Regions from separate parts of the Micromonospora sp. M42 genome, predicted to be linked through region 3. Evidence: riboswitches for the same ligand, from Rfam matches in the RefSeq annotation. Region 3 holds a riboswitch; each other region holds the start of a gene.
What was found. A riboswitch is a leader RNA that binds a small molecule or an ion and turns the genes downstream of it on or off. The one in region 3 is predicted to bind cyclic di-AMP.
Positions count from the first base shown of each region.

Region 1: another riboswitch for cyclic di-AMP. It lies ahead of MCBG_RS27465 (coiled-coil domain-containing protein); the one in region 3 lies ahead of MCBG_RS17355 (coiled-coil domain-containing protein).
Region 2: another riboswitch for cyclic di-AMP. It lies ahead of MCBG_RS19625 (C40 family peptidase); the one in region 3 lies ahead of MCBG_RS17355 (coiled-coil domain-containing protein).
Region 4: another riboswitch for cyclic di-AMP. It lies ahead of MCBG_RS09305 (C39 family peptidase); the one in region 3 lies ahead of MCBG_RS17355 (coiled-coil domain-containing protein).

Region 1 is NZ_KK037233.1:5,934,920-5,939,660, reverse strand. It holds gene MCBG_RS27475 (HelD family protein) at 1-1,447, shown strand, start outside; gene MCBG_RS27470 (cation diffusion facilitator family transporter) at 1,542-2,456, shown strand; cyclic di-AMP (ydaO/yuaA leader) riboswitch at 2,600-2,731, shown strand; gene MCBG_RS27465 (coiled-coil domain-containing protein) at 2,736-3,812, shown strand; gene MCBG_RS27460 (SRPBCC family protein) at 3,809-4,285, opposite strand; gene MCBG_RS27455 (STAS domain-containing protein) at 4,387-4,741, opposite strand, start outside.
Region 2 is NZ_KK037233.1:4,258,884-4,263,624, reverse strand. It holds gene MCBG_RS19630 (N-acetylmuramoyl-L-alanine amidase) at 1-1,780, opposite strand, end outside; cyclic di-AMP (ydaO/yuaA leader) riboswitch at 2,019-2,156, shown strand; gene MCBG_RS19625 (C40 family peptidase) at 2,170-3,201, shown strand; gene dcd (dCTP deaminase) at 3,266-3,844, opposite strand; gene MCBG_RS19615 (pyridoxamine 5'-phosphate oxidase family protein) at 3,923-4,468, shown strand; gene MCBG_RS19610 (zinc metalloprotease) at 4,541-4,741, opposite strand, start outside.
Region 3 is NZ_KK037233.1:3,807,085-3,811,825, forward strand. It holds gene MCBG_RS17335 (heavy-metal-associated domain-containing protein) at 1-78, opposite strand, end outside; gene MCBG_RS17340 (metal-sensitive transcriptional regulator) at 159-458, shown strand; gene MCBG_RS17345 (SHOCT domain-containing protein) at 584-793, shown strand; gene MCBG_RS17350 (YibE/F family protein) at 958-2,241, shown strand; cyclic di-AMP (ydaO/yuaA leader) riboswitch at 2,396-2,527, shown strand; gene MCBG_RS17355 (coiled-coil domain-containing protein) at 2,531-3,556, shown strand; gene MCBG_RS17360 (carbonic anhydrase) at 3,618-4,277, opposite strand; gene MCBG_RS17365 (helix-turn-helix transcriptional regulator) at 4,437-4,741, shown strand, end outside.
Region 4 is NZ_KK037233.1:2,066,208-2,070,948, forward strand. It holds partial or broken gene MCBG_RS35135 (CDP-glycerol glycerophosphotransferase family protein) at 1-742, shown strand, start outside; gene MCBG_RS09300 (alpha/beta fold hydrolase) at 751-1,497, opposite strand; gene MCBG_RS09305 (C39 family peptidase) at 1,764-2,609, opposite strand; cyclic di-AMP (ydaO/yuaA leader) riboswitch at 2,804-2,944, opposite strand; gene MCBG_RS09310 (hypothetical protein) at 3,245-4,009, opposite strand; gene MCBG_RS09315 (hypothetical protein) at 4,149-4,481, opposite strand; gene MCBG_RS09320 (acyltransferase family protein) at 4,562-4,741, opposite strand, start outside.

The DNA.
Region 1 (4,741 bases), 2.1 Mb from region 3:
CCGGGCCCGGTACGCCGGCGGCGGCATCCTGGTGGTCGGCCCGTCCGGCGTGTTCGTCGAGTACATCGCCTCGGTGCTGCCCTCACTGGGCGAGGAGACCGCCACGCTGCACTCGCTCGGCTCGCTCTTCCCCGGCCTGTCCGCGTCGCGGACCGACCCGCCGGACGTGGCGGCGGTGAAGGGCTCGCTGCGGATGCGCCGGGTGCTGGAACGCGCGGTCCGCGACGCGGTGCCGGACTCCCCCGCCGAACTGCGCCTGCTGTACCGGGGTGAGCTGCTGCGCCTGGAGCGCCCCGCGCTGGACGCGATCCGGGACCGGACGCTGGCCCGGGGCGCGCGCCGCAACGAGGTACGCCGGGCGGCGTTCGACGCGGTGCTCGCCGCGCTCTACGCGCAGGCCCGCACGCTGCGGGTGGGACGGCTGCCGGAGCAGCCCGCGTTCGAGGACGAGATCATCGAGCGGCCGGAGTTCCGCGAGTTCCTCAAGGCGTGGTGGCCCCGGCTGCACCCCCGGCACGTGCTGGACTGGCTGGCCCGCCCGGACCGGCTGCGCCGCTACGCCGGGGGGATCCTCTCCTCGGCCGAGATCCGGTTGCTCGGGCAGGCGTACCGCACGCTCACGACCGACGGGCTGACGGTGGCCGACATCGCGCTGCTGGACGAGCTGGACGCGCTGCTGGGCAAGCCGGTGCAGCGGGCCCGGCCCAAGCGCGACCCGTACCAGCTCGCCGGTGGCGTGCGCGAGCTGAGCACGTACGCCGATCGGCAGCGCGCCGCCCGCGCGGCGGCGCGGGAGCGTCCGGCCGACTACCGCGACTACGCGCACGTGGTGGTGGACGAGTCGCAGGACGTCTCGCCGATGCAGTGGCGGATGATCGGCCGGCGCGGGCGGCTGGCGTCCTGGACCGTTGTCGGTGACCCGGCGCAGACGGCCTGGACCGGCGACCCGCAGGAGCTGGACCGGGCCCGGGACCAGGCGCTGGGCCGGCGCAAGCGGCACCGCTACGAGCTGACCACCAACTACCGCAACTCGGCGGAGATCTTCGCGGTGGCGGCGGCGGAGATCCGCCGGCTCTACCCGGATCTGCCGCTGCCCGACGCGGTCCGGTCCACAGGCGTTCCGCCGGTCGAGCGCACGGTGCCCGCCGCCGAGCTGCCGGCGGCCACCGTCGAGGCGGCCGAGGCGCTGCTCGGCCAGGTGGAGGGCACCGTCGGCGTGATCACGCCGGTGCCGCGCCGGGACGAGGTGGCCGGCTGGCTGGGCGCGCTCGGCGCGGGCCGGCTCCAGGTGGTGACCAGCCTCCAGGCCAAGGGCATGGAGTACGACGGCGTGGTGCTGGTGGCGCCGAGCGAGATCCGGGCCGATCCGGGCTCGGGCGTGCGCACGCTCTACGTGGCGCTGTCCCGGGCGACCCAGCGCCTCACCACGCTCGACCCGGTGGGGTGAGGGGCCACGCCCGCGCCACCCACAGTTCACTTGCATACATAGCGATGTGAGCATACATTGGGCCCGGCCGGTACGCGGCAGGGAGGGTGTTGGCGTGGGCGCAGGTCATGACCACAGCAGCGCGGTGGCCAACGCGGCACACCGCCACGCAGGCCGGCTCTGGGCCGCGTTCGCGCTGCTCGCCGTCCTGATGGTGGTCGAGGCGGTGGCCGCCTTCACCACCGGCTCGCTCGCACTGCTCTCCGACGCCGGGCACATGTTCACCGACGTGCTCGGCATCGGCATGGCCCTCGCGGCGATCACCGCCACCCGGCGCGCCGGCACCGACCCGCAGCGCACGTTCGGCCTCTACCGGCTGGAGGTGCTCGCCGCCCTCGCCAACGCCGTGCTGCTCGGCGCCGTCGCGGTCTACGTCCTGATCGAGGCGGTACGCCGCTTCGGCGAGCCGCCGGAGGTGCTGGCCGGCCCGATGCTCGTGGTGGCGGTGCTCGGCCTGCTCGCCAACATCGTCGCCTTCGCGCTGCTGCGCGCCGGGGCGAAGGAGAGCATCAACCTGCGCGGCGCGTACCTGGAGGTGCTCGGCGACCTGCTCGGCTCGCTCGGCGTGATCGCCGCGGCGCTGGTCATCGCGGTGACCGACTGGTGGTGGGCGGACCCACTGGTCGCCGTCGGGATCGGCCTGTTCATCCTGCCGCGCACCTGGCGGCTCGGCCGGGCCGCGGTGCGCATCCTGGTGCAGGCGGCGCCGGAGCACCTCCAGGTGACCGCCGTGCACGACCGGCTGGCCGCGGTCCCCGGCGTGGCCGAGGTGCACGACCTGCACGTCTGGACGCTCACCTCGGGCATGGAGGTGGCCTCGGCGCACCTGACCACCGACCCGGGTGTGGACCCGGCCGGGGTGCTGGCCGCCGCGCGGACGGCGCTGCACGAGGACTTCTCCATCGATCACGCCACGTTGCAGGTCGAACCCGGAGCGTCAGCCGGAGTGTGCGGAAAGACCGAGTGGTGATTAGGGCAGACTTAAATCACCGTGACTGCTGTACACTTATGTCGGTTTTGCCCCACCATGCGGCACTGCGCAACGGAGCCACGCCCGGGCCGCGCCGGTAGGCTCGGTCGCGGCCGCAGCCACCGGCGTCACCGGCGCAGGTGGGGTGGCCGTCGCCTAATCGCCCGAAGGGGCGAGCCGGGGAACCACGTACGTGGGGTGCATCCGCGTCAGCGGTAGGGATCTTCCGTCCCGAACCCGTCAGCTAACCCGGTCGGCGGTTGACGGAAGGACATGTGAATGCCCCCAGTGGCACCTGTACGACGGACGGCCGCCCGGTTGGCGGCCCTGCTCGTCGCGACGCTGACTGTCGGCGTCGCGACCGTTCCGGCCTCCCCCGCCTCGGCGGCGCCCCGGACCGCCCTGCTCGCCGCCGCGCCCGGCGACGACGAGGGCGGCACGCCCGAGCTGCGCGCCCAACTCGACGCGGCCAGCAAGGGCTGGCTGGAGGCGAAGGCCGCGCTGAACCGGTCGGTGAACCGCCAGAAGCAGCTCAACGACCAGCTCGCGAAGGTCGGCGCCGAGCTGGCCGTACGTGACGCCAAGGTCGGTGAGATCGCCGGGGTGGCGTACCGCGCGGGCCGCCTCGGCACCGCCGCGGCGCTGCTCGACAGCAGCAGCCCGGCGGGCTTCATGGACCGGGCCGCCACGCTGGAACAGGTCGCCGCGCACGAGGACCGCACGGTGCGCGAGCTGATCACCACCCGGGACGAGGCCACCCGCACCCGGGCCGCGCTCGACACCGAGATCCGCGAGCAACGCAAGCAGGTCGAGGTGATGGGCAAGCGCAAGGAGCAGGCCGAGCGCGCGCTCGAAGTGGCCAACGAACGTTCCGCACGCAACAACAGCAGCGGCGGCGGCAGCGTCCAGGGCACCTCAAGCAAGAACGCGAAGCCTGCGCCACGCAACTCGGACGGCTCGTGGCCGTCGGAGTCGTGCAGCGTCAACGACCCGACCCCGGCCAACGGCTGCATCACCCCGCGGACGCTGCACGCGCTGCAGCAGGCCAAGGCGGCCGGTTTCACCAGGTACGTCTCGTGCCACCGGCCCAGCGGCTCGGGCGAGCACCCGAAGGGGCGGGCCTGCGACTTCGCCGCCCAGAAGAACGGCTTCGGCGGCGTGGCCAGCGGCGGTGACCGGACGTACGGCAACAACCTGGCCGCGTACTTCGTGCGCAACGCCGACCCGCTCGCCGTGCTCTACGTGATCTGGTTCAAGCAGATCTGGCTGCCCAGCAGCGGGTGGAAGTCGTACAGCGGCGGCAACGGAGACCCGTCCAGCGACCACACCAACCACGTGCACCTGTCGGTGTACTAGCGCGCTCCCGGGGGGCCGGCCGGATCGGGCCGGCCCTCCAGCGTCGCGCCGAGACGGGCCGCCAGGCTCAGGTGAGCCGCCCGGGCCTGGCGGAACGCGTACCCGAACAGCGGCGCCGGCGCGGTGAGCGTGATCTCCACGTCGATGCGCACGGTGCCGTCGGGCTCGTCGCGTAGCCGGGTGTGGTTGCGCACCGTCGTCGCCGGCTGCTGCCGGGCGACAGTGACCACCTCGTCCTCGCTCGCGACCAGCACGTCCGCCTGGTACGTGACCGGGAAGTGCAGCGGGCCCAGTTGCAGCCGGTCGGTGATCGCGTAGCTGGCCAGCGCGCCCGGCCGGGCCGGCAGCTGCCGGACCCGGACGATCAGCGGATGCAGCTCGCCCTGGCGACTCAGGTCACCCAGCAGTGCCACCGCGTCGGCCCGGCTGCACCGGGCCTGCACGGTGTAGCTGAAGCTGTCGCTGCTCTGCAAGCGGGCCCCCTCGCCGTCGTACGTCGCGACGATCGTCCCGTACCGACGCCGGGCTGGCAACGGGTAGAAGGTCCCCTGGCCGCAGGGGGTGCGAACGGCGCTCAGGCGCCGGGCAGCACCTCGGGGGTGTCGTCGGCGAACCACGGCTCGGGAGCGCCGAAGAGGCCGAGCAGGCCGGTCACCCAGAGCTGCCGGTGCACGAACCGGCTCGGCTCGGTGACCACGAGCTTGACGCCGCTGACCTCGCAGGTCTGGAAGCCGGCCACCATGGCGCTGATGCCGACCGAGTCGATGAACGTGACGAGCCGCATGTTCAGCTCGATGCGCGAGGGACGGCCCTTCGCGAGCACCTCGGCGATCGCTTCCCGCACCTCGTACGCGGTGTCGACGTCGATCTCCCCACGGGGCGCGATCTGGACGACACCACCCGGCCGCACCGACTTCACGATCGACAGG
Region 2 (4,741 bases), 450 kb from region 3:
AGGCGGACTGCTCCGGGTAGGCGCGGCCGTACACCGGGATGGTGGCCTTGCCGGGCCGCGGGGTCACCACGAAGCCGGTGGCCCACTTGGCGGTGGGCGCGGAGGCCGGGTTGTGGAACCACGCCTTCTGGCCGAGGTACCAGATCGCGGTCCAGTCGCCCTGCCGGCCGGCGAGCGCGTACGTCTGGCCGGCCGAGGCGCGGGCGCCGTGGTCGGAGATGTACATGGTGTCCGGCGTGCCGTCCGGGCGCAGCCCGAGGTCGTTGACGAGCGGGGCGTCCGGGCTCGGCGCGGTCCGCAGGATCACCGCCGAGGAGCCGCGCGAGGGGCACGGCTGCGCCGGCGGGGTGGGCGTCGGGACGCCCGGCGGCTGCTGGTTGCAACCGGTGAACGCGGGCCGGTTGGTGGCGAAGTCCGGGTCGATGGTGACCAGGCCGGTCTTCGCCGTGCCGGTGCCGCGGAACGGCGCCTTCATCAGGTCGAAGTAGTGCGACCAGTCCCAGTAGGGCCCCGGGTCCCAGTGCATGCCGCCCACGTTGGCGGCGGTGATGCCGGGCACGTTGTCGTGGCCGATGATGTGCTGCCGGTCCATCGGGATGCCGAACTTCAGCGCCAGGTGGCGGACCAGCTTGGCGGAGGTGCGGTACATCGCCTCGGTGTACCAGGTGCCCTGGCCGGCGAAGCCCTCGTGCTCCAGGCCGATGGACTTGGCGTTGACGTACCAGTTGCCGGCGTGCCAGCCCACGTCCTTGGTCTTGATGTGCTGGGCGATGTAGCCGTCCACCGAGCGCAGCGTGTAGTGCCAGCCCAGGTAGTCGGCCCGCTTCACCAGGTCGACGCTCGGGCCGAAGTAGCCCTCGGTGTCGTGGATGACGATGTACTCGATCTTCTGCTGCTTCGGCCGGTCAGCCAGGTCGTGGTTGCCGTAGTCGCCCGGGTCGTCGCTGAGCTGCTCGTAGGGCGCGGGAATCCACTCGCAGGCCAGCCGGACCGGGCACTCCAGTCCGTCCGGCCGCTGCGCGGTGCGCAGGCCGAGGCGGGCCAGCCGGGCGCGGTCCGGCTTCGCGGCGGTGGCGGCGAGCGTGACCCGCTGGCCGTCGTCGGTGGTCCGGGTGGCGCCCTGGCCGAGCTGGTCGTAGACCTCGTCGGCGAAGGCCGCCGCCGCGTCGGCGGTGTCCGCGCCGGAGTAGCGGGCCACCGCGGCGTACCAGGCCGCCGGGTCGGTGCCGGCGCCGACCGGCCCGCCCAGAGCCTTCTGGTACGACGACAGCAGCGCCGCGCCGCCGCGGATGTTCGCGGCCGGGTCGGTGCGCAGCGTCCCCGCGTCCAGCCCGGTGAGCGCGGCGGCCGCGTCGAGCGTCTGGAGCGAGGCGCTCGGCAGCGGCGTCTCCCGCGTCGGCGCGGCGGCGGTGGCCGGGTCGAGCTTCAGCGGCCGGGAGTCGTCGCCGCGCGGGTCCTCGTCCTCGTCGACGTGGGCGCTGCCCGGCGTGGCGAGGATGTGCGCGGCGTCGGTCAGGTGCATCGGGCCGTAGCCGCCGCTGGTGCTGGGCTGACCCGGGTGGGTGTCCCAGCGGGACTCCAGATAGGAGACACCGAGCAGCACGTTCTGGGGGACGCCGTACTCGGCCGCGGCGGCGGCGTATTGTTGTTGCCGGTCGCTCGCGGGCGCGGACGTGTCCGGCGCGGCGGTAACCGGGCCGGTGGTCGCCAGCGCGGTGGCCGTGGCCACGGCGGCGGCGAGCAGTATCCGTCTGCCCGACGGCGGGGCGGAGAGATGCATCGAACCTCCTGGACAGGGATGGGGGTCACTGCGTTTCCACCCTCACTCCGCACACCCGCGACGGTCAATACCTTTCCAGTAAGTAATCAGTCGTGAAAGAAAATTTCACCTCCGTGCGCGGTGTGGCGCTGGATCGCGTACGGAGTGTCACGGCGCTGGAAGTTGCGGATCGATAACGGTGGTCCCTACTCTGGTGAATCGTCGGCCGCACGTCTCACCGTCCAACCCGGTCGGTGACGGTCCGACACCGCCGAGTCGCCTCCGGGCGAGCCGGGGAACCAGGTACCTGGGGTGAATCCGCAGCGCTGCTGCGGTAGGGCGGCTCCCTTCCCGCCCGAATCCGTCAGCTAACCCGGTAGGCGGTACGGAAGAAGGAGTACGGACGCCCGGTGGCACTCCATGCCCCGCGGCCGTCGTCGAACCGGTCGGTCGACCGGTCCAGCGCCGCGCCGCGTTCCCGCTGGTCCCGCTTCACCACCGCCCTCGCCGCACTGGTCGGCACCGCCGTCGTACTGACCGGCGGCGCCACTGCGGCACACGCCGAACCCTCGGTCGCCGAGATCGAGGCCCAGATCGACCGCGACTGGAACAAGCTCGAACCGGTCATCGAGCAGGTCAACGACGTACGCGAGCAGCTCGCCGCGCGGCGCAGGCAGGCCGACGCGCTCGGCCGGCAGATCGCACCCCTGCAAGCCCGGGTGGACGCCGCGCTCGGCCAGGTGGGCGGCCTCGCCGCCGACGCCTACAAGGCCGACAACCTCTCCACGGTCAACGCGCTGCTCGGCAGCCGCTCACCCGGTGACCTGGTCGACGGCCTGGAGCTGCTCGACCGCTTCGCGCACCGCCAGCACGAGCAGGTGCGCTCGGTCGCCGCGCTGCGCGACGAGCTGGCGGCGAAGAAGAAGCCGCTGGACGAGATGATCGCCGGCCTGGCGCGCACCGAGGCCCAGCTCGCGGCGAAGAAGAAGCAGATCGACGCCGAGATCGCCAAGCTGGAGAAGCTGCGGCTCAAGGTGTACGGCAAGGGCGGCGGCGGCCCGCTGCGCCCGGCGCCCTGCCCGGCCGGCTATCCCGGCGGCCCGGCCGGAGCGGCGGTGAAGTTCGCCTGCGCCCAGATCGGCAAGATCTACGTCTGGGGCGCCGCCGGCCCGGACCACTTCGACTGCTCGGGCCTCACCATGGCGGCCTGGGCCAAGGGCGGCGTCTCGCTGCCGCACAGCGCACGCCAGCAGCACGGCGTGACGAAGCGCATCAGCCGGGCCGAGCTGCGCGCCGGCGACCTCGTCTTCTACTACAGCGACCTGCACCACGTGGCGATGTACGTGGGCGACGGCTGGGTGGTGCACGCCTCCCAGTCCGGCAAGCCCATCACGATGAAGCGGGTCGACGACGGCGACATCAACAGCTACGGCCGCGTGTAAGGAAGGGCCCCCTCTTAACGCCTCCGGTAGAGGAGGGGGCCCTTCTTAACAACTGCGGGCGGCGTCAGCGCGTCGGCCAGGTGCGCCAGCTCTGCCAGGACCGGCTCGGCGTCGGGCCGCGCTGCCCCTGGTAACGCGAGCCGTAGACGGCCGAGCCGTACGGGTGCTCGGCCGGCGAGGAGAGCCGGAAGATGCAGAGCTGGCCGATCTTCATGCCGGGCCAGAGCGTGATCGGCAGGTTCGCCACGTTCGACAGCTCCAGCGTGACGTGGCCGGAGAAGCCGGGGTCGATGAAGCCGGCTGTCGAGTGGGTCAGCAGCCCCAGCCGCCCCAGGCTCGACTTGCCCTCGAGCCGGCCCGCGAGCTGGTCGCCCAGCGAGATCACCTCAAGCGTGGAGGCGAGCACGAACTCGCCCGGGTGCAGCACGAACGGCTGGCCCTCGGGCACCTCCACCATCGAGGTGAGGTCGTCCTGCTGGACCGACGGGTCGATGTGTGTGTAGAGGTGGTTGTTGAAGACCCGGAAGAGCCGGTCCAGGCGTACGTCGATGCTCGACGGCTGCACCAGCGTGGGCTCGAAGGGCTCCAGCGCGAGCGTGCCGGCCTTGATCTCGGAGATCAGGTCGCGGTCGGAGAGCAGCATCGGAACACCATAGCGACCGGTATGGGTGACCTGCGTGTCGCACTACTTCTTCGTACACGTGTTCGATAGGATGTCCGCATGGCTTCCTGGTCCGAATTCGCCGCCGACGAGCCCCGCCTCGCCGGCGAGATCCGCCTCCTGATGCAGCAGTACGGGCCGGGCTTCGGCTACCTCGCCACGGTCCGCGCCGACGGCGGCCCCCGCGTGCACCCGGTCTCCCCGGTGTTCACCGACGACGGCCTATGGTGCTTCGTCATCGACTCGCCGAAGCGCCGTGACCTCGAACGCGACGGCCGCTACGCGCTGCACTCGTTCCCGCCCGAGGAGAGCGACGACGAGGCGTACATCGCGGGGCGCGCGCGGCCGGTGACCGACCCGGCCACCGTGACGCGGCTGGCCCGGATCGCCCGCGCGTCGCCACATGGTGACTGGCGGCTGTTCGAGTTCACAGTCGAGGCGGCGATGCTGACCCGGCGCGACCCTGTCGCCCAGCCCGGCGCCGCTCCGCCGCAGGTGCGGGTGTGGCTCGACCCGCTCGGGGCCGAACCGGCCCGGCGTGAGCCGGTGGGCGCGGAGGGCCGGCGCGGCCGGCACGGCTTCGACACCCGCCGCCCGGCCGCCTGACCCCGACCCCGAAACGAGCGGTGCCGGCCCCGTCCGAGGACAGGGCCGGCACCGGTACGTGGTACGAGGCGGTCAGGCCGCGCGGTAGGCGTTCCACGCGGTGAGCATGCGGCTCGCCTGGCCGGCGGTGAACTGGTACATGCAGGAGTCGTACGTGTAGTCCATGAAGTTGGTGATCGGGTCCTTGCCGGCGGTCGAGCAGGTGTCGCGGCCGGTCGGGCACTGGTACGCCGGGGACGCCTCGGCCGGGGTGTCGGAGACGCTGTCGCCCGA
Region 3 (4,741 bases):
AAGCGCGCTCAGCTCGGTGCTCACCGAGTTGACGCAGTGGCCGCAGGTCATACCGCTCACCTGGTAGGTGCTCTCCATGTCGCCCTCCGATCTCATACCCCCTGGGGGTACAGCCGGAACGTTAGCATACCCCCGAGGGGTACGCTATCCTCGTTCTCATGACCGCTCCGTCCAGCCCGACCCGGGGCTACACCGCCAGCAAGGACCAGCTCCTCGCCCGGCTCCGCCGGATCGAGGGTCAGGTCCGTGGCATCGAGAAGATGGTCGAGGACGACCGTTACTGCATCGACGTGCTGACCCAGATCTCGGCCATCCAGGCGGCGCTGGACAAGGTCGGCCTCGGCCTGCTCGACGGGCACGCGCGGCACTGCATGCACGAGGGCGCCGCCGAGGGCCGGGCCGACGAGATGGCGACCGAGATGATGGCCGCCGTCGGCCGCCTGATGAAGCGCGGCTGAACGGGACCTCCGCCCCTCCGAGCAGGGCACATCGACCCGCGCCGACGCGCCCGTGCGGCCGTACCGTCGAAGTGGCGGGCAGGCCGGCCCCGGCGGACCCGCGGTGACGGACGGAGGGCGGCCCGATGATGTGGCAGAGCCCGATGATGGGCTGGATGTGGATCTGGTCCCTGGCGGTGCTGGCGGTGCTGGCAGGGCTCCTCTGGCTGGCCGTGCGGTGGACCGGCCCGCAGCGGTCCGGGCCGACGGCGGCCCGGCGCATCCTCGACGAGCGGTACGCCCGCGGCGAGATCGACGAGGACGAGTACCGGCGACGCCGGGCCGGACTGGCCTGACCCGCGCGGGGCGCGCGTCACCGGTCACGGTGTCCGGGAGCACCCAGCCGGGCTGCCTACCATGTCGGGGCGACGACCCGGACGTGGTCGACACGTCCGCGCCGGCCCGGTGACCAGACCGGTCCGGCGGACCAGGCGTCGCCGCGACCGTTGGGAGAGACGCCTTGGGTGCCGACCACACCCGCCCCGCACCGCCCACGCCACCGGGCGTACGGCGGCTGCTCGTCGCCGTGGTGGTGCCGCTGTTCGCGCTCACCGTGATCGCCGCGCTGGTGCTCTGGCCCCGGCAGGACCGGGAGCCGGTCGGCGGCGCGGACGTCCCCCGCTACCACGGCACCGTGACCCGGGTGGTCACCGAACCCTGCCCGCCGACGCCGGAGGCCCCGGAGGGCGCGGGCGGCCCCTGCGGCACCGCGACCGTCGCCGCCGAGCAGGGCCCGGACGCGGGACGGCAGGTCGAGACGCCGCTCCCGGCCGGACCGGGCGCGCCCCGGGTCGAGGTCGGCGACAAGATCGTCCTGGTCGAGCTGATCGACCCGGCCGACCCTTCGATGAAGTCCTACAACATCGCCGAGCACCAGCGCGGCACACCGCTGATCTGGCTGCTTGTGCTCTTCGCCGCCGCGATCGTGGCGTTCGGCCGCTGGCGCGGGCTCGCCGCGCTCGGCGGCTTGGCGGCCAGCTTCGCCATCCTGCTCGGCTTCGTGCTGCCCGGCATCGGTGGCGGCCAGCCGCCGCTGCTGGTGGCGATCGTGGGCGCCGCGTTGATCATGTTCGTGGTGCTCTATCTGACGCACGGGATCACCGCGCAGACGTCGGTGGCGGTGCTCGGCACGCTCGGCAGCCTGGTGATCACCGGCGTGCTCGGCCTGCTCGCCACGTCCGCCACCCATCTGACCGGCTTCGGCAGCGAGGACGCCACCACGCTGTCCATGTTCCAGGGCGACGTGGACCTGCACGGGCTGCTGCTGGCGGGCATCATCATCGGCTCGCTGGGCGTGCTGGACGACGTCACCGTCACCCAGGCGGCCACCGTCACCGAACTCGCGCACGCCAACCCGGGGCTGTCCCGGCGGCAGCTCTACCGGGCGGCGACCCGCGTCGGCCGGGCCCACATCGCGTCCACCGTCAACACCATCGTGCTGGCGTACGCGGGCGCGTCGCTGCCACTGCTGCTCCTGCTGGTCGCCGACTCCCGCCCGGTGAGCCAGATCCTCACCAGCGAGTTCCTCGCCCAGGAGATCGTCCGCAGCGCGGTGGCCACGCTCGGCCTGATCGCCGCCGTACCGCTGACGACCGCACTGGCCGCGATCGTGACCACCGCCGGACGGCGCGCGCCCGGTCCGGAGCCGGCGTCGCCCGTGCCCCCGCCGCCCCGTCCGCCGACCGGACGCGACGACGCGCTGGAGGCGCTCGGCGGCGGAAAAAGTACGGAGGCGACATGGTGACACTCCGCACGGTGACCATCGATTTCAAACGCGACGCTGGTCACGGTGCGCCACGGCGAAATCTCGCTATTGGTCGGCTTCCGGACGTAGATCCGCAGGAGTGCTGTCGGGTAACCTCGCTGCCGGTCACCGCCGAAGGCGCGCACCGGCGCCAGCGGTGCCGCCGCCCAATCGCCTGCGGGCGAGCCGGGGAACCAGGTACATGGGGTGAATCCGCGCGAGCGGTAGGGGCCACTTCCGTCCCGAACCCGTCAGCTAACCCGGTCGGCGGCCGACGGAAGGGAACACTGTGACGCCACCCCTGCGCCGCTGGCTGACACCCCTGGTGGCCGTGCTGGCCTCGCTGGCAGTGCTGGCCGGGCCGAACTCGGCGACGGCGGCCCCCGCCGCGGCGGCCCCGAAGCCGTCCGGGCACGAGGAGGACGGCGAACCACCGCTCATCACCGAGGCGATCGACAGCGCCAACCGGAACTTCCTCCAGGCGAAGGCGAAGCTGGCCAAGTCGCAGGACCGCCAGCGGCGGCTGGCCGCCGAGGTACAGGCGGCACAGGCCGAACTCGAGGCGCTCAGCCCGCAGGTCAACCAGCTCGCCGCCCAGTCCTACCGGACCGGCCGGATGGGCGCGATGGCGATGCTGCTGGAGAGCAACTCGCCCGACTCGTTCGTCCGCCGCGTCAACGCCCTGGACGAGCTGAACCTCCTCAACGCGCAGCGCCTGGCCGCCATCAACGCGGTCAAGAACCGCGCCGAGACGGCCAAGATCGCGCTCGACGCCGAGGTGCGCGAGCAGGAGAAGCAGAAGAACGCGATGGAGCGCGAGAAGGTGCAGGCCGAACGCGCCCTCAAGCTCGTCGGCGGCCTCGGCTTCACCGGCGGCCTGGTCGACGCCACCTCACCGGTCGCCAAGATCGGCCCCGGCCGCACCGCCGACGGCGGCTGGAAGGCCGAGTCGTGCAGCGAGAACGACCCGACCACCTCGGGCTGCATCACGCCGCGGACGCTGCACGCCTACAAGGAGGTCCGGCGCGCCGGCTACACGCGCTTCGTGGGCTGTTACCGGCCGGGCGGGCCGTGGGAGCACCCCAAGGGCAAGGCGTGCGACTGGTCGCTGCAGAACAGCGGCTTCTCACCCTGGCACAACAACGACACCCGCAAGTACGGCAACGACGTGGCCGCCTTCCTCATCCGCAACGCCGACCGGCTGGGCATCTACTACGTGATCTGGAACCGGCAGATCTGGTTCCCGGCCACCGGCTGGAGGTCGTACAGCGGGCCGTCGAACCACACCGACCACGTCCACATGTCGATGCTCTGACCTGGACGCAGCAAGAAGGGGCCGCCCCCGTGGGCGGCCCCTTCGTCGTCCGGCGCTCCGGTCAGCCGGCCAGCGCCGCGTCCGCGTCCGCCGGCGACGAGGGAGCGGGCAGTGACGCCGGGACCTGCGCCACTGTCCGCACCTCGCCGCCGGAGAGCCGGTACGACATCCCCGCCACCGTGCACCGGCCCGCCGCGACCCGCTCGGCCAGCACGGAGGACCGGGCCAGCAGCGTCTCCACGGTCTGCGCGATGTGGACGTCGATGATGCCGTCGAGGTCGTCGATGCCCTGCCGGGCGGCGCGCAGCAGGCTGGGCGAGACCGCGTCCACCACCGCTCCCAGGTGCCCGGCCGGAGCGGCGCCGGTCCGGACCCCCTCCCGGGCGGCCTGGACCGCGCCGCAGGAGTCGTGCCCGAGCACCACCACGAGCGGCGTGCCCAGCACGGTGACCGCGTACTCGACGCTGCCGAGCACCTCGGGCCCGGCGGTGTGCCCGGCGGTACGCACCACGAAGAGGTCACCGAGACCCCGATCGAAGATGATCTCCGCGGCGAGCCGCGAGTCGGAGCAGCCGACGATCACCGCGAAGGGGTGCTGGCCGTCGGCCACCGCCGCCCGGTGCCCGGCGTCCTGATTCGGATGCTGCGGCACACCGGTGACGAACCGGTGGTTGCCGGCACGCAGCTCGGCGAGCGCCTGCTCCGGGCTTCTCGGCGTCATCTGCCTCACCTCGTCTACCTGCGGAACGACCAGGCCGGACGGCCTCGCGACTTCACGGTCACACGGCGTCAGGGGCACGTCAAGATTCGTGATACGCATTTCATACTTTCCCGTGCCGGCCCGCGTCCGATTCGGGTCGGCAGCGTCGATGGCCATAGCATGGCCACCATGGCGACGACACCAGGTGAGGACGGGAGCCGCCGCAACTGGACCTTCCTCACCAATCACGGACATGTGCTGCTGGCGATCGCGCGCAACCCCACGGCGCGGCTGCGGGACGTGGCCGACGAGGTGGGCGTCACCGAGCGGGCGGCCCAGGCCATCGTCGCCGACCTGGAAGCCGGGGGATACCTGCGGCGCACCCGCGTGGGGCGGCGCAACGAGTACACGATCAACCCGAAGGGACGCTTCCGGCACCCGGCGGAGGCCGACCAGCAGGTCGGCGCCCTGCTGGCCCTCTTCGC
Region 4 (4,741 bases), 1.7 Mb from region 3:
GCAGGCCGCGATCGACAGGTACGCCCGCGCGGGCGTGGAGATCCCCGCCGACAAGTTCGTCGTGGTCGGCCGGCCCCAGGTCGAAGCCATCGAGGTACGCCGGGAGCCGGTCGCCGCGTCGGCGCACCCGACGGTCCTCTACACCCCGACCTGGACCGGGCACCACGCCGACGCCAACTACTGCTCGCTGCCGGTGGCCGAGACGCTGATCCGCCGGCTGATCGACCGCGGGGCGGCGGTGATCCTGCGCGCCCACCCGTACACCGACAAGAACCCGGCCTCGGCCCGCCAGCTCGCCCGGCTCACCGAGCTGCTCGCCGCCGACCGGGCCAAGACCGGCCGCCCGCACCTGTTCGGCGCCGCCGCGGCCCGCGAGCTGACGCTCACCGAGTGCGTCAACCGCGCCGACGCGCTGGTCTCCGACGTCTCCGGCGTCATCTCCGACTGGCTCTACTCCGGCAAGCCGTACGCGGTCACCGACACCGGCGCCGACGGCGAGCACTTCGTCGAGCGGTTCCCGCTCGCGGCGTCCGGCTACGTGCTGCGGCGCGACATGTCCAACGTGGACCAGGTGATCACCGACCTGCTCGACGCCGACCCGAAGGCCGCGCAGCGCTGGGCGGCGCGCACCCGCTACCTGGGCGACTTCCCCGCCGACGCCTACGCCGAGGCGTTCCTCGCCGCCGCCCGCCGCGAGCTGCAGGCCGACTGGGCGGTCCCGGCGCAGCGCGCCGTCGTGTAGGCCCCGCTCTACAGGTACGCGTCGAGCAGGGCGAGCACGGCGGCCGGGTCCTCGACGTGCGCGTTGTGGCCCAGGCCGGGCAGGGTGGCCACCGGCACGCCCAGCTCCTTGAGCTGCGCGTCGCTCACCATCGGGTCCTGCTCGCCGCGGGCCAGCAGCACCGGCACGCCGGTCGCGGCCAGCAGGGCGGGCAGCCGAGGCTCGCCGACCGCGAACGCGGCCGGGTCCATCGCCAGCCGCCAGCGGCCGTCGACCCGCCGCAGCCCCGCCTCCACCACCGGGTGGTCCGGGGCGAACAGCCCGGCCAGCCCCGAGACGCGCAGGTAGCGGCGGGCCACCTCGTCCCGGGTGGCGAACCAGGTGACCGGCCGGGCGGCCAGTTCGCTCGCCTTCGCCAGCTCGGCCGGGGACCAGACCGCCTTGATGCCGAGCCCCACCACCGCGTCGACCGGAAGAGCCCGCTGCCGGGCCGCGAGCGCCAGCGCCACCACCCCGCCGAGCGAGTGTCCGAGCAGCACCAGCCGGTCGTGCGGGCCCAGCCGGAGCGGACCGAGCCCGTCCGCGACGCGCTGGGCCAGGGCGTCGAACGAGTAGCCGTCGAGCGGCGGCGACCAGCCGTGGCCGGCCAGGTCGGGGGCGAGCCAGCGCCCGGGCCAGCGGCGCTCCAGCAGCGGCGCCCAGGGCAGCCACACTTCGCCGGTGGCGCCCATGCCGTGCAGGAGAATCAGGTGCCGGTTCCCCGTCGCATCGCCCATTGGCGCAGTCTGCCACCGCCCGCCCCGGACACGCGAGACCAAACCCGACCGACCCGCCCCCACGCCCCACGCCGCCCGCCCTCGCCCTCGCCCTCGCCCTCGCCGCCGATCTTGGAGTTGTGGTGCCTTCCATAGCGGGCGAGCCGGGCATACCAGGCGCCACAAGTCCAAGATCGACGCGCCGAGAGGGCGGCGGGCCAGGGCGGGTGGGGACGGGGAAGGCCGGCGCCCCGGGAGGGGTGCCGGCCTTCCGGGGGTGCGGAGGGTCAGGCGGAGTAGCCGCGGCTGGCGATCCAGTGCGCCAGGTCGATCGTGGTGAGCCAGTACGACGGCAGCGACGGGTCGGCCGAGTCGGCGATCCGGACGGTCCGGCCGTCGTCCTTGTAGCCGATCACCGCGACGTAGTGGCCGCCGGGGAACGAGTGCCAGCCGCCGTTGGTGTCGGTGGCGGTGCCGGCGACGTTCGCGACGACCCCTCGGCCGTTGCTGATCGCCTCGACCACGTCGGCCTGGAGCCGGTCCATCTGGGCCGGGCTGGCCGAGCCGGGAATCATCCGGGTCCGGTACGGGTTGCCCTTGACCTGCTGGTTGAGCACGCGCGTGGTGTCCTCGGCCGAGTTGGTGCCCATCTCGGTGGTGCCGAGCGGGCCGGCGAGTGCGTCCTGGCTGCGCTCGATGCCGGTGGCGCTGAGCGCGTTGCGCACGGCGGCCGGGCCGCAGTAGTAGTAGTTGATCTGCGCCTGGTAGTCGTAGTCCAGCGTCTTGCTCGACGGCGGCTTCGGCGCGGCCTTGGTGACGTCCGGGTCCGCCGCGGCCTTCTTCGCCGACGGGGAGGCGCTGGGCGACTTGCTGGGCTCGGCGCTCGGCGACACCGGCGGGACGCCGATACGCGCCTCGCTGCGGCTGGCGGGCTCGCCGAGCCGTGCGCCGAGTTCGGCGACCGAGGCGGTGTTCTCCTGCTGGACCGGGGCGTCCTCACCGGCGGCGAGGGCGGTGCCGGCGCCGGCGGCCAGCACGAGCGCCGCGGCCGATCCGGCGATGATCTGGTACGGGCGTTCGGTGGCGATCCGCCGCAGCTGACGCTTCAGGTGGTGCTTCACGAAATCCTCCACGGGGGGCGTGATCGGCACACGCCGGCCCGGCACGTGGAGGGGTTCACACGTGCTGGCAGGCCGGATTGGCCGGGGGAACGGGTACGCCCGCGATGCCGGGCGCCCAGGGGCGGTTTGCCGGTCGCGTCAGGCGAGCGCGGGTACCGCGGAGCCGTGGAGGCGGGGGGACGATCGAGGGGTGGGCACGAGGATGGGACTCCTTCCGTGGCCGCCGACCGGGTTAGCTGACGGATTCGGGCGGGAAGTACGCCCTACCGCGGCAGTGGCCGCGGATTCACCCCGATGGTGCTCATGGTTCCCCGGTTCGTGATGACACGATTAGGCGGGTCGGCGCGGCGTCGCCTTCTGCGATCGGTTACCGCACCGGACGCGCCGACACTACCGGCGGGTACTGCCCCTGCCAAGCGCTCCCACCTGCGTAAACATGATCCCCGGTAACGGATTTCGGAACAGCCGGTTACTCACTTCACTCAATGGGACAAGCGGTGGTGACGGCGCCCGGGAGGCGAAAAGGGGACAGACGGCGAGCGCCTGACCGGCAATGGCGCGGCTCATTGGCCTGTTCTGCGCTCCACGCCCGTTTCGGCGCCGGGGGTGAGCCGGCTCACCACATTCCGGGTAACAATTCGGTCGCCTCAGCCGACCCGGGCCGGACGCCAGCGGGCGTTGCGGACGGACGCGCCGACCGGCAGGGGGATCGTCGCCACGCCGCGGGACACCGGGGCGGGCCGCACCGCCAGGGTGGCCGCGTACGCCTCGGCGGCGAGCGTACGGGCGGCCTCGGCGGCCAGTTCGGCGTCCCGCCACGCCTGCCGCTCCCGCTCGGCGGCGCTCTCCCAGCCGGTCCGGCGCCGGTCCCGTACGGCCCGGGCCAGCACGATCTCCTGCTCGGCCGGGTGCCGGCGCGGGTCCCACCCGTTGCGGCGCGCCAGCACGTCGGCGAGTTGCCGGGCGGACAGGTCGCCGCGCCAGTGCGCCGTCATGGCGGCGTGGTGCAGCCAGCGCTCCCGGGCCGCGTACTCCGCCGGGGTGCGCGGGGTGCGCGGGGCGGCCAGCGCGGCGGCCCCGGCCAGGCGGCGGGCGGCGCTGTCCGCCTCGTCGTACGCGGTCCAGGCGCGTTCCGCCTCGTCCTGCGCGGCCAGCCACCGTTCCCGGCGGCGACGGGCCGTCTGGGCGGCCCCGGCGGCGGCCACCGCCACCTCCTCGGCGTACCGGACGAGGTCGTCGCGGCGCGCGGCGTCCTGGTCCACCGGATCGGCGGCAGCCTCGGCGACGCCGTCGCGCTCGGGCCGGGCCACCAGCGCGGCGAGCAGGCCGAACGCGAGCAGCATCAGGAAGGACCAGATGGCGGCGGCCTCGGGGACCGCGGTGAGGAAGTGGTAGAGAGCGGTCTGCGACATGGTCGGCACCTCACGGGAAGAACCTGGCGGGAGAATCCGCACGGCCGGTCGGGGCGCGGCGCGGGGGCGCCGGGCCGTCGAAGGGCGGGTGCGGGATGACGTTCGGTGGGTGCGGTGACGGGCGCGGCCCGTGGGCGGATCAGCGGGCGGGCGGGGCCCGCAGGCCGACCGGCGCGGTGATCCGGCCGGCCGGGACCGGCTGCGGGTCGTTCGGGAGCGTGTCGGTGGCCCGTGCGGCGGGCGCGGGTGCGCCGTCGGGACGGGCCTGCCGCTCGGCGGCGCGGTCGGATTCCGGTCGCGGGGCGGCCGGCGTGCTCACGTACGCCGGGCCGGCTGGCGCGGCCGGGGCGGCGACGGCCGGCAGCGTGGCCGCGCCGAACGAACAGGCGACGACCACGGCGAGACTGGCGAGCATCCGGGCGGTCCAGCGCGCCACCCACCACACGGGGCAGGTGAGCGCGATCGGAAGCACGGGTACAAATTACCGCCGAACCCCCACTGGCGCACCGCCGCACGGCGTGTCGCGGACCGACCGGCCGGCGTGTGCGCGTGTCAGTCCGGGCGACGCCGCCCGGCGTACTCGATGTCCTCGGCCGGACCGGAGACGGACCGCGCGCCGCCGTCGGCGGCCGCGCCCTCGGCGGGCCCGCGTGGAGCCGGCACGGCCGGTGCGCGCGACGCCGCGCGGGCCCGGCGGGTCGGGCCGAGCAGGCGCATCATCGGCACCTCCAC